One region of the Desulfonatronum thiodismutans genome, then DNA from elsewhere that is predicted to be linked to it. Evidence: predicted binding sites of a transcription regulator. Region 1 holds the regulator's gene; the other holds the start of a gene.
The links. The regulator sigma-54, encoded in region 1, starts transcription at its own class of promoters, with help from an activator protein. The targets are predictions, from matches to a motif close to CTGGCACGGNNNNTGCTT.

Region 2: the regulator sigma-54 is predicted to act here: its motif matches at 1,607-1,624, upstream of GY33_RS0111195 (PEP-CTERM sorting domain-containing protein).

The regions. Positions count from the first base shown of each region.
Region 1 covers NZ_JPIK01000004.1:327,728-331,936, reverse strand. The annotation lists gene lptC (LPS export ABC transporter periplasmic protein LptC) at 1-346, shown strand, start outside; gene GY33_RS0102140 (LptA/OstA family protein) at 347-910, shown strand; gene lptB (LPS export ABC transporter ATP-binding protein) at 907-1,632, shown strand; gene rpoN (RNA polymerase factor sigma-54) at 1,696-3,129, shown strand; gene hpf (ribosome hibernation-promoting factor, HPF/YfiA family) at 3,201-3,746, shown strand; gene GY33_RS0102120 (PTS sugar transporter subunit IIA) at 3,750-4,199, shown strand.
Region 2 covers NZ_JPIK01000013.1:248,742-252,950, forward strand. The annotation lists gene GY33_RS0111190 (CAAX prenyl protease-related protein) at 430-1,116, opposite strand; gene GY33_RS0111195 (PEP-CTERM sorting domain-containing protein) at 1,701-2,531, shown strand; gene GY33_RS19215 (acyltransferase) at 2,890-3,381, shown strand; gene GY33_RS0111210 (glycosyltransferase) at 3,416-4,209, shown strand, end outside.

The DNA of each region.
Region 1 (4,209 bases):
GCAGATGGTGCTGCTCAACTCCCCGAATATTGTAAAAAGCCTGGATGGTCGGGACATTCCCGTGATCGTCAGCGCCCCCTTGGGGGAGGTGGATCAGGCCACCAGCGACATCCGGCTTTGGTCCGGAGTGCATATGGAACATGGTCCGACCTATCTCAATTCCGACGAGGCTGTTTTCGTCCAAATTGATGAAACCATATTTTTGCACGGGGACATCCTCCTGGATCGCCAGGGGCTGCAACTCCGCTCGCAGCGGGGTGACGTGGACCTGAACACCTGGGTGGTCAACGCCGAGGGCGGAGTGGAAGTGATCATCGCCAAAGACAGTTTCGGACACGGTTTGTAGATGGAAACTCGGTTTTCATTGCCCCGGCTTTTGAGGGTTCCGTTTCTGGTCGTCTTGGTTACGCTGTTTCTGCTTCCCGGCTGGAGTTCTTCCGCGGAAGATGAGGCCATCCCGACGCGGATCACGGCCGAGCGGTTGCGCTACTCCCATCGCGACCATCAGATCGAGTTTATCGGGGACGTGCGGGTGGACAGACCGAATTTTCAGCTCCGCTCGGAACGGCTGGTAGTGCTTTTGCGAACCCTTCCCCGGGAAGCCCGGCCCGAGGGCATGGTTCCGGAACAGGATATGGAAGCTCAAGTGGACATTGAACAAATGATCGCCTTTGGCCAGGTTTTTTTGAAGCACGAAGACCGTGTCGGTCACGGCGACATGGCCACCTATTGGGTGGACCAGGGCGTCCTGCGCCTGGAGGGCAACGCCCGGGTGGAAGAAGGCGGGACCCGATTGGAAGGCAACGTGATTACGCTCAATGTTGAAGAAAGAGAGGTGGATGTGCAGGGACGCACAGATCGTCGAGTGGAAGGAATGTTTCTTTTGCCTCGCGAGCAGGGGGCACGGTGAAGGCCCTTCTCTCCGGCAAGAGTCTGCGCAAAAGCTTCGGCCAGAAAGAGGTGGTCCGGGATATTTCCATTCGGGTCGAGCAGGGGGAGATCGTTGGCCTTTTAGGTCCCAACGGAGCCGGGAAGACCACCACGTTCTACATGCTGGTCGGGGTGATCAAGCCCACCAGCGGGGTGGTGGATCTGGACGGAAGGCGAATCACCACTTGGCCGCTGCATGAGCGGGCCCGGTTGGGGCTGAGCTACCTGCCCCAGGAGAGTTCAGTCTTCAAAAAGCTGACCGTGATGCAGAATTTGCAGATCATTCTGGAGTACACGGACTTCACCCCGGTCATGCAGCGCAGAAAGGCCGAGGCCCTGCTGGAGGAACTGGGCATCGCCAAGCTGGCCGATCAGAAGGCCATGTTTCTTTCCGGCGGGGAGCGCCGCCGCCTGGAAATCGCCCGAGCCCTGATCCGCAATCCGAAATTCATGCTGCTGGACGAACCCTTCGCGGGCATCGACCCCCTGGCCGTGGACGACATCCAGGAGATTGTCATGTCCCTCAAGGAGCGGGGGATCGGGGTGTTGATTTCGGATCACAACGTCCGTGAAACGCTGAAGATTTGCGACAGGGCGTCCATTGTCTTCGAAGGACGGGCCATTTTTGAAGGGTCGCCGGAGGCCATCGTGGCTGACTCCATCGCTCGGAAGGTCTATCTCGGTGAGGACTTTTGCTTATGATTGCTCAACAACCTGGAATGGCTTTCCAACCGTTCAGTCCGATTATGGAGGCGAGAACGCGACATGGCTCTTGAACTGCGCCAGCAACTGAAGTTGACGCAGCAGTTGGTGATGACCCCCCAACTGCAACAAGCCATCAAGCTGCTTCAGCTTTCCAGACTGGAGTTGGTGGAAAGCATCCAGCAGGAATTGCTGGAAAATCCTGTATTGGAGATCGTGCCGGAAAGCATAGACGAGGCTACGGAGACTCCGAAGAAGGACCCCGCCGAGGATCGGTTTCAGTCCGTAAACGTCGAGGAGCCTCGGCAGCTTCACGATTCGGAGTGGCAGGACTACCTGGGGGAATTTTCCAGCATCAGTCGACAGATCCAGGGTCGGGACTGGGAAGTCCCGGAAGAGGGCATGAGTTTCGAGGCCCGGCTGGCCGGCAAGTCCACGTTGATCGGTCATCTTTCGTGGCAGTTGCGGCTTTCGGCCCTATCGGCGCGGGAACTTGCCGTCAGCGAGGTGATCCTTGGCAACCTGGATGCCGTGGGGTATCTTTGCGAATCAATCGAGGACATCGCCGCCATGGCCGGCTGCGAGACGGAGGAGGCGGAGCGGATCCTGCGGATCATGCAACGTCTGGACCCCGTGGGGATCTGCGCCAGAAACCTGAGGGAGTGCCTGCTGATCCAGATGGACGAACTGGGTCTGGACGACCCGATTCTGGTTTCCCTGGTCAAGGACCATCTGGAAGAGCTGGAAAAACGGCGCTACAAGCCGTTGGCCAAGAAGTTCAAGCTCTCCATGGAGGAAATCAAACACTACCTGGACTGCATTCAGCGCCTGGATCCCATGCCCGGCAAGAGCTTTGGCTCCGAGGACCCTCAGTTCACCAGTCCGGATGTTTACATTCTCCAGCACGGCGGCGATTTCATCGTGGTTCTGAACGAAGACGAGATACCGGGCTTGATGATCAACGAGGCCTACGCCAAGGAGCTGTCCGTTCACGACAAGGGGGCCAAGGACTACATTCAGGAAAAGGTCCGATCAGCCCATTGGTTGATGAAAAGCCTGTACCAGCGCCAGCGGACCCTGCTCAAGGTCGCCGAAAGCATCGTCCGGTTCCAGATCGATTTTTTCCGTCATGGGGTGACGCATCTGAAGCCGATGATTCTCAAGGACGTGGCCCTGGACATCAACATGCACGAGTCCACGGTCAGCCGGATCACCACGAGCAAATACATGAGCACCCCCCACGGAACATATGAATTGAAATTTTTCTTTAACAGCGCCTTGGGTATGGACGACGGCTCGGAAGCCGGATCGGAAAGCGTCAAGGCGGAGATCAAGAAACTGATTTCCGAAGAGGATCCCAAGCGTCCGCTCAGCGACGAACTGATCTCACAACTGTTAAAGAAGTCCTTGGGCGTGAACATCGCCCGACGGACCGTGGCCAAGTATCGCATGGCGTTGAACATCGAGTCGTCTTCCAAGCGCAAGGCCATTTTTTAACCATCCCACATGCTCCCAACGGAGCGAATAACCTCAAACCAACCCAGAACGTTTTACTTTGGAGGTGTCGCATGGAAATAACTTTTACTTTCAAGAATTTCGAGCCGTCCAATCACCTCAAGGGCTACGCCCGCGAGCGCTTTAATAAGATCAACCGCTACCTGCGCCCTGAAGATCAGGGTGAACTGGCCGTCAACCTTTCCGTGGAAAAGTATCGGCATATGGCCGAGGTGATCCTTACAGGTAAGGACATGCATTTCTCCGCCACCACCGAAAGCGAGGACATGTACTCCACCATCGATCTGGTCCTGGACAAGCTTGAGGCCCAGGTGCGCAAGACCAAAGAGAAGAACAAGGACCATCGTCGCGGCCAGAAGGGCCAGTCCGCGCGGGTGGACGTGATCACCTTCACCGAGGATGAGACCGGCAAGCGAGCCCAGACCATCACGGAGACCGATAATTTCGAGCCCAAACCCATGTCCGTGGACGAAGCGGCCATGCAATTGGAAGCCCTGGGTAACGAGTTCCTGGTTTTCTTTAATGCGGACATCGAGCGCGTCAACGTTATCTACCGCCGGAAAAGCGGCGACTTCGGTCTGATCGACCCGGGAATCTAATCGATGGTCCTCAGGGATTTTTTGAGCAAGGACTTGCTGCTCCCCGAATTGCAAGCCAGGAACAAGGCGGAAGTGTTGGCGGAATTGGTCGCCGTGCTGGCCCAAAAGGAGCCGAGCCTGGACGCCGAAGCGGCTTTTCGGGTGCTCAAGGACCGGGAAAGTCTTGGGAGCACGGGCATCGGCGAGGGAGTGGCCATTCCCCACGGCAAGCTGGAGGGGCTGGAACGGATCGTATTGGTGGTCGGGCGCAGTGCCGAGGGCGTGGATTTTGACGCCCTGGATCGCAAGCCATGCCATATTTTTTTTATGGTCCTGGCCCCGGAACAGGTCGCCGGGATGCACCTGCGCATCCTAGCGTCCATAACCCGCCTGCTCAAGGACGAGGCCTTTCGGCACGCCTTCCTCACGGCCCAGGACAAGGAGCTTTTCTGGGACGCCCTCAGCTCGGCGTGAAGGTATTTGA
Region 2 (4,209 bases), on a different contig from region 1:
CACGAGGACAGATTTCGCGGGTTGGGCTGACTCGGACACGGCGTTGAAAAACACGTCATTCCCGCGAAGGAGGGAATCCAGCGCCGGAAAGTGACGCTCCCTCAGGTTGGACGGAATAGTTGCAAAAGATTCTTCAAAAATGGATTTCTCTTGTGATCACATATCAAGATGCGTGCCTAATTATCAGACTGGGCTGCTCCGCTTTACCATCTGAAATGACATGCTTTTTATTGTGAGGCGCAATCCGGTTTTCACGGTTGCCACGGGAAATAATCCGCAAAAAGCGAACAGGGTGGTTCAGGCTCAGGGGGGAGTGAGGGATGCACAAGGAACGGGCAAGGTATGTGGGTGTCCGTAAAAGGCGAACAAAGGGACGCAAGTCTGCCCAAGCTTGTGGCTTCGAGGGGAGTCAGAATGGTTTTCGGCTGATCACCAGAAATGCCAGTGCCCGGTCCGCAGGACATAAACGGCCAGAGCCAGGTTGGTCACGGCATGAGCCAGGATGCATTGGGCCAGGCTTTTGGTTCGGTAAAGGAGGAGGGAGTAGGCCATGCCGGCCATGATCCCGGCCAGGATGAAATGGTGGGCCAGGCCGAAGAGCACGGCGCAGATCAGAAAGGAGGGCCAGGTGAATGCGCCCAGGGGGACTTTGGCAAACGCCGGGTTGATGATGTAGCGGAGCAGAAAGGAGCGCCAGAAGATTTCTTCCATGATCGCGACGATCACCACGGCACTGAAAATCCGGACCAGGATCATGGCCAGCCGGAGGCGCTCATCGGCAAAGACGCCGGGATCAAATCCGGGCGGTTCGCTCAGGGCACCAAAGGACCAGTCCATGTTGATCCAGAGCACGAAGACGCCCAGGCCCAGGGAGATGGCGGCCAGGGTCGGGCCGGGCCGGGCCAGGTCTGCCCAACGCAGTTCCGTGTAGGCCCTGCGCAGGAGGAACAAGGCGACCAGCGCGGCCAGGGGCTTGAGTGGGTAGAGCAGGAGCAGCGTGGATTCCTGGAGGCTGATCCACTGTCTGGAATCCAAAAAACGCAGCCCTTCTTCAAGGCCGATCACGGCCATGAACAGGGCAAAAGGCAGAATACGCGGCCAGGCTTTGTCGTCCATGGGAGACATCTTTGCAAAAAGCATGCTTCTTTGTTGGGGTTGAGTGGGCAATGGGACGACAACCTGGATAAGGTTTGAAGGTGTGGTGCACCAAATTCGGTTGGCGGAAAGTGAAGTGGGTTTGTCGGAAAAAAATACAACCAACCTCGACTCCTGCGTAAGGCAGGTTTTTGGGGCAATTGCGCTGAGGCGGAAAAAGGCTGGGTTTTCTTTTTTGTGTATGAAATTATGTTGTTGGGGGATGATGTTTCGCCTTGCTGAAAGAGTGTCGGAAAATTTTGCACGGGCACGAGGGAGTTTAAATCAAGAGGGCGAGCTAATGGATTGTTCATGAAGTTAAGTGTTTCAGGGTATTCGAGGACATTGTCGGCTTGGTTTGGGTTATTCAAAACCTTAAGGTATGCTTCGAATGAAAAGCAGTTTGTCGATTGTTTTTACACTTAAGTGGCAAGAAAAAAGTAGACATCGCTTAATTTCAATATGTTGCGCTGTGGCACGTTGATTGCTTAAGGTGTTGTAATGAAATCTGGTGACGATGAACCGTTCGTCCTAAATTTTTTTGAGTTTAACAAGGAGAGAGTATTATGAAAAGGTTATTGACCCTGTTTCTGGCGGCAATGTTTCTCAGCGGGATGCTGATGGTGGGGAATGCTCATGCGCTTTCACTTTCACTAGGGCCTGTGAAATTTGTTCTCGATGGAGAGTCCTATTTTACAGAAACAGCAAATGGTGAGTTGAAGGGGTTATTGCAAGCAAATTCTATAATTCAACCAGTAAACCAATTTAAATATGTCTATGGTCAAGGTGGTGTTTATTATAATGTTGTTTTTGAAGCTCTCACTCCAATAGAAGGCTTTGATCCTGAATTAGCCGGTAGTATTGGCTACTTTACTGGTGGTAGCGTTAAAATTTATGAAAACAATACTGGACCTTTAAACACACATTTTGATAATGATATCGCTGCTGGGCCATCTGCAGCAACTTTTGCTAATAATATTATAGCAAATGGTACTCTCATGTTAGACTTGTCATTCGCTCCTGGTTTTTTCCCTGAGTTTTCGGGTTTTCCTGGAACATATCAATCACAAGTCGCAGAAAAAGCTGTTTCAGACTCAGACTTAACTGGATTGAAAATTGCTAATCTTGGTTACCTTACTATAAATTCTGTAGGTGCAGCTTGGGAAGGTATTTTTGATAAAGATATTTATGTTTCTGCTAGTAATGCAACAGCAGATGTATTGTTGCAGGGTAATGCAAAATATACAGGAACTGAAAATGGTTGGGATACTTTTGAAAATACCAGTTTTGATGTGCAAGCAGGTATTGTGCCCGAGCCCGGAACTATGCTTCTGCTTGGTGCTGGACTCCTGGGTCTGGCAGGGTACGCCAGGGTGCGACGAAAAAACAAGGCCTAAAATCAAGGCACGCATTTCAAACTCATGATTTTAAGGCCGCCTTGCTTGCAAGGCGGCCTTTTTTCATGATCAACACCAGGAACGAAAGCAGGATCAGCTTGTCTCGCATCTTGATCCCGGATACGAATACCCTCCGCATATGAAAATTATACTCCCTGACATTATCCTCGGTACAAGCGCCACCGGAGCATGTTTGGCCGCAGGGGCAGGCTTAGCCTTGGTAGTCCATCAGTTAATCCTTCTGCCTCACGGGTTTCAGGCTTTTTTCTTGTTTGCGGTCTTCCTGAGTGGCTTTGTGCTAGGCACGTTAATTTTACTTTGGCTGTTGCGCTTGCTGTGTCCTTTGCTCGAGGGAGGGTTGCTCCTGAACACGGACCGCCAGTCTCTTGTCTGGAAACTGATGGGCTATGTCTACGTGACCCATCTCTGGCCCCTGATCAATGCCAACCTTGTCCCGGTAAACCTGCGCGGCCCAGCTTTCAGTCTCCTGGGCGCGAAGATCGGCAAAAGCGTGATGGTCGGTGGCAAGATCCTGGATCCCTCCCTGGTGGAGATCGGCGACTACAGCATGCTCGGCGAGGATTGCCTGCTCACGTCCCATGCCGTGGAAGGCGATCGGGTGGATTTGGGGATGATCGTGGTCGGCAGGAATGTCACTGTGGGCGTGAAGGCGGTGGTGTTGCCGGATGTGCACATCGGGGACAACGCCATTGTTGCGGCCGGGGCGGTGGTCAAGAAAGGTTCGAGGATTGGGGCGGGGGAAATCTGGGGGGGGGTGCCGGCGAGGAGGATTGGGGAGGTTGGAAGGGGGGAAGGAGTGAGGGAGAGAGGGAGGGATGAAGAGATGTGAGAGGGGGAGAGGTAGGAAAAAGGAGGAGGGGGGTATGAGTTGGGTGTTTTTTTTGATTGGGGTTGTTGCCGTGGTTGCTTCGAGCCTGCCGGTTTTGTTGGCAAGGCGGTTTTTGCGGGATATCAGGGAAGCTTTGGGGCGGGATCCGGATCGCGGGTATCGGCCCAAGGTTTGCCTGATTGTACCCTGCAAGGGGTTGGATCCTGACTTCGATGTGAACATTGGGGCTTTTTTTGATCAGGACTATCCGGATCTGGAACTGATCCTGGTTACGGCAAGCCGTGATGATCCAGCTCATGAAGCTCTCCAGAAAAGGCTTCACGCCCACCCCCAGGTCCGGGCCCGGCTCCTGGTCGCTGGCATTGCACCGGGCCGTGGCCAAAAGATCAACAATCAGCTTAAGGCCGTGGCCGAGGTGGGCGAGGATACGGATGTCCTTGTGTTCATGGATTCGGACGCCCGGCCTGGGCCGGGGTTCGTGCGCCACCTTGTCCAGCCCTTGGAAAATCACCAGACCGGTTTGGCCACGGGCTTTCGCTGGTACATGCCGGTCCAGGGCGGCTTGTGGTCCGTTCTGCGGTCGGCCTGGAACGGCGGTGGGGTGGTCTTTCTCACGGACCCCCAAGCCAATTATGCCTGGGGTGGGGCCATGGCCATCCGCAAGAAAACATTCGAAACCTGCAAGGTTGCGGACCGCTGGCAGACCGCCCTGTCCGACGACATGACCATCACCTCGGCGGTGCGGAGCCAGGGGCTGGGCATCCGCTTCGTGCCCCAATGCCTGGTATCCACCCATGAGGACTGCACCTTTGCCCAGATGCTGGAATG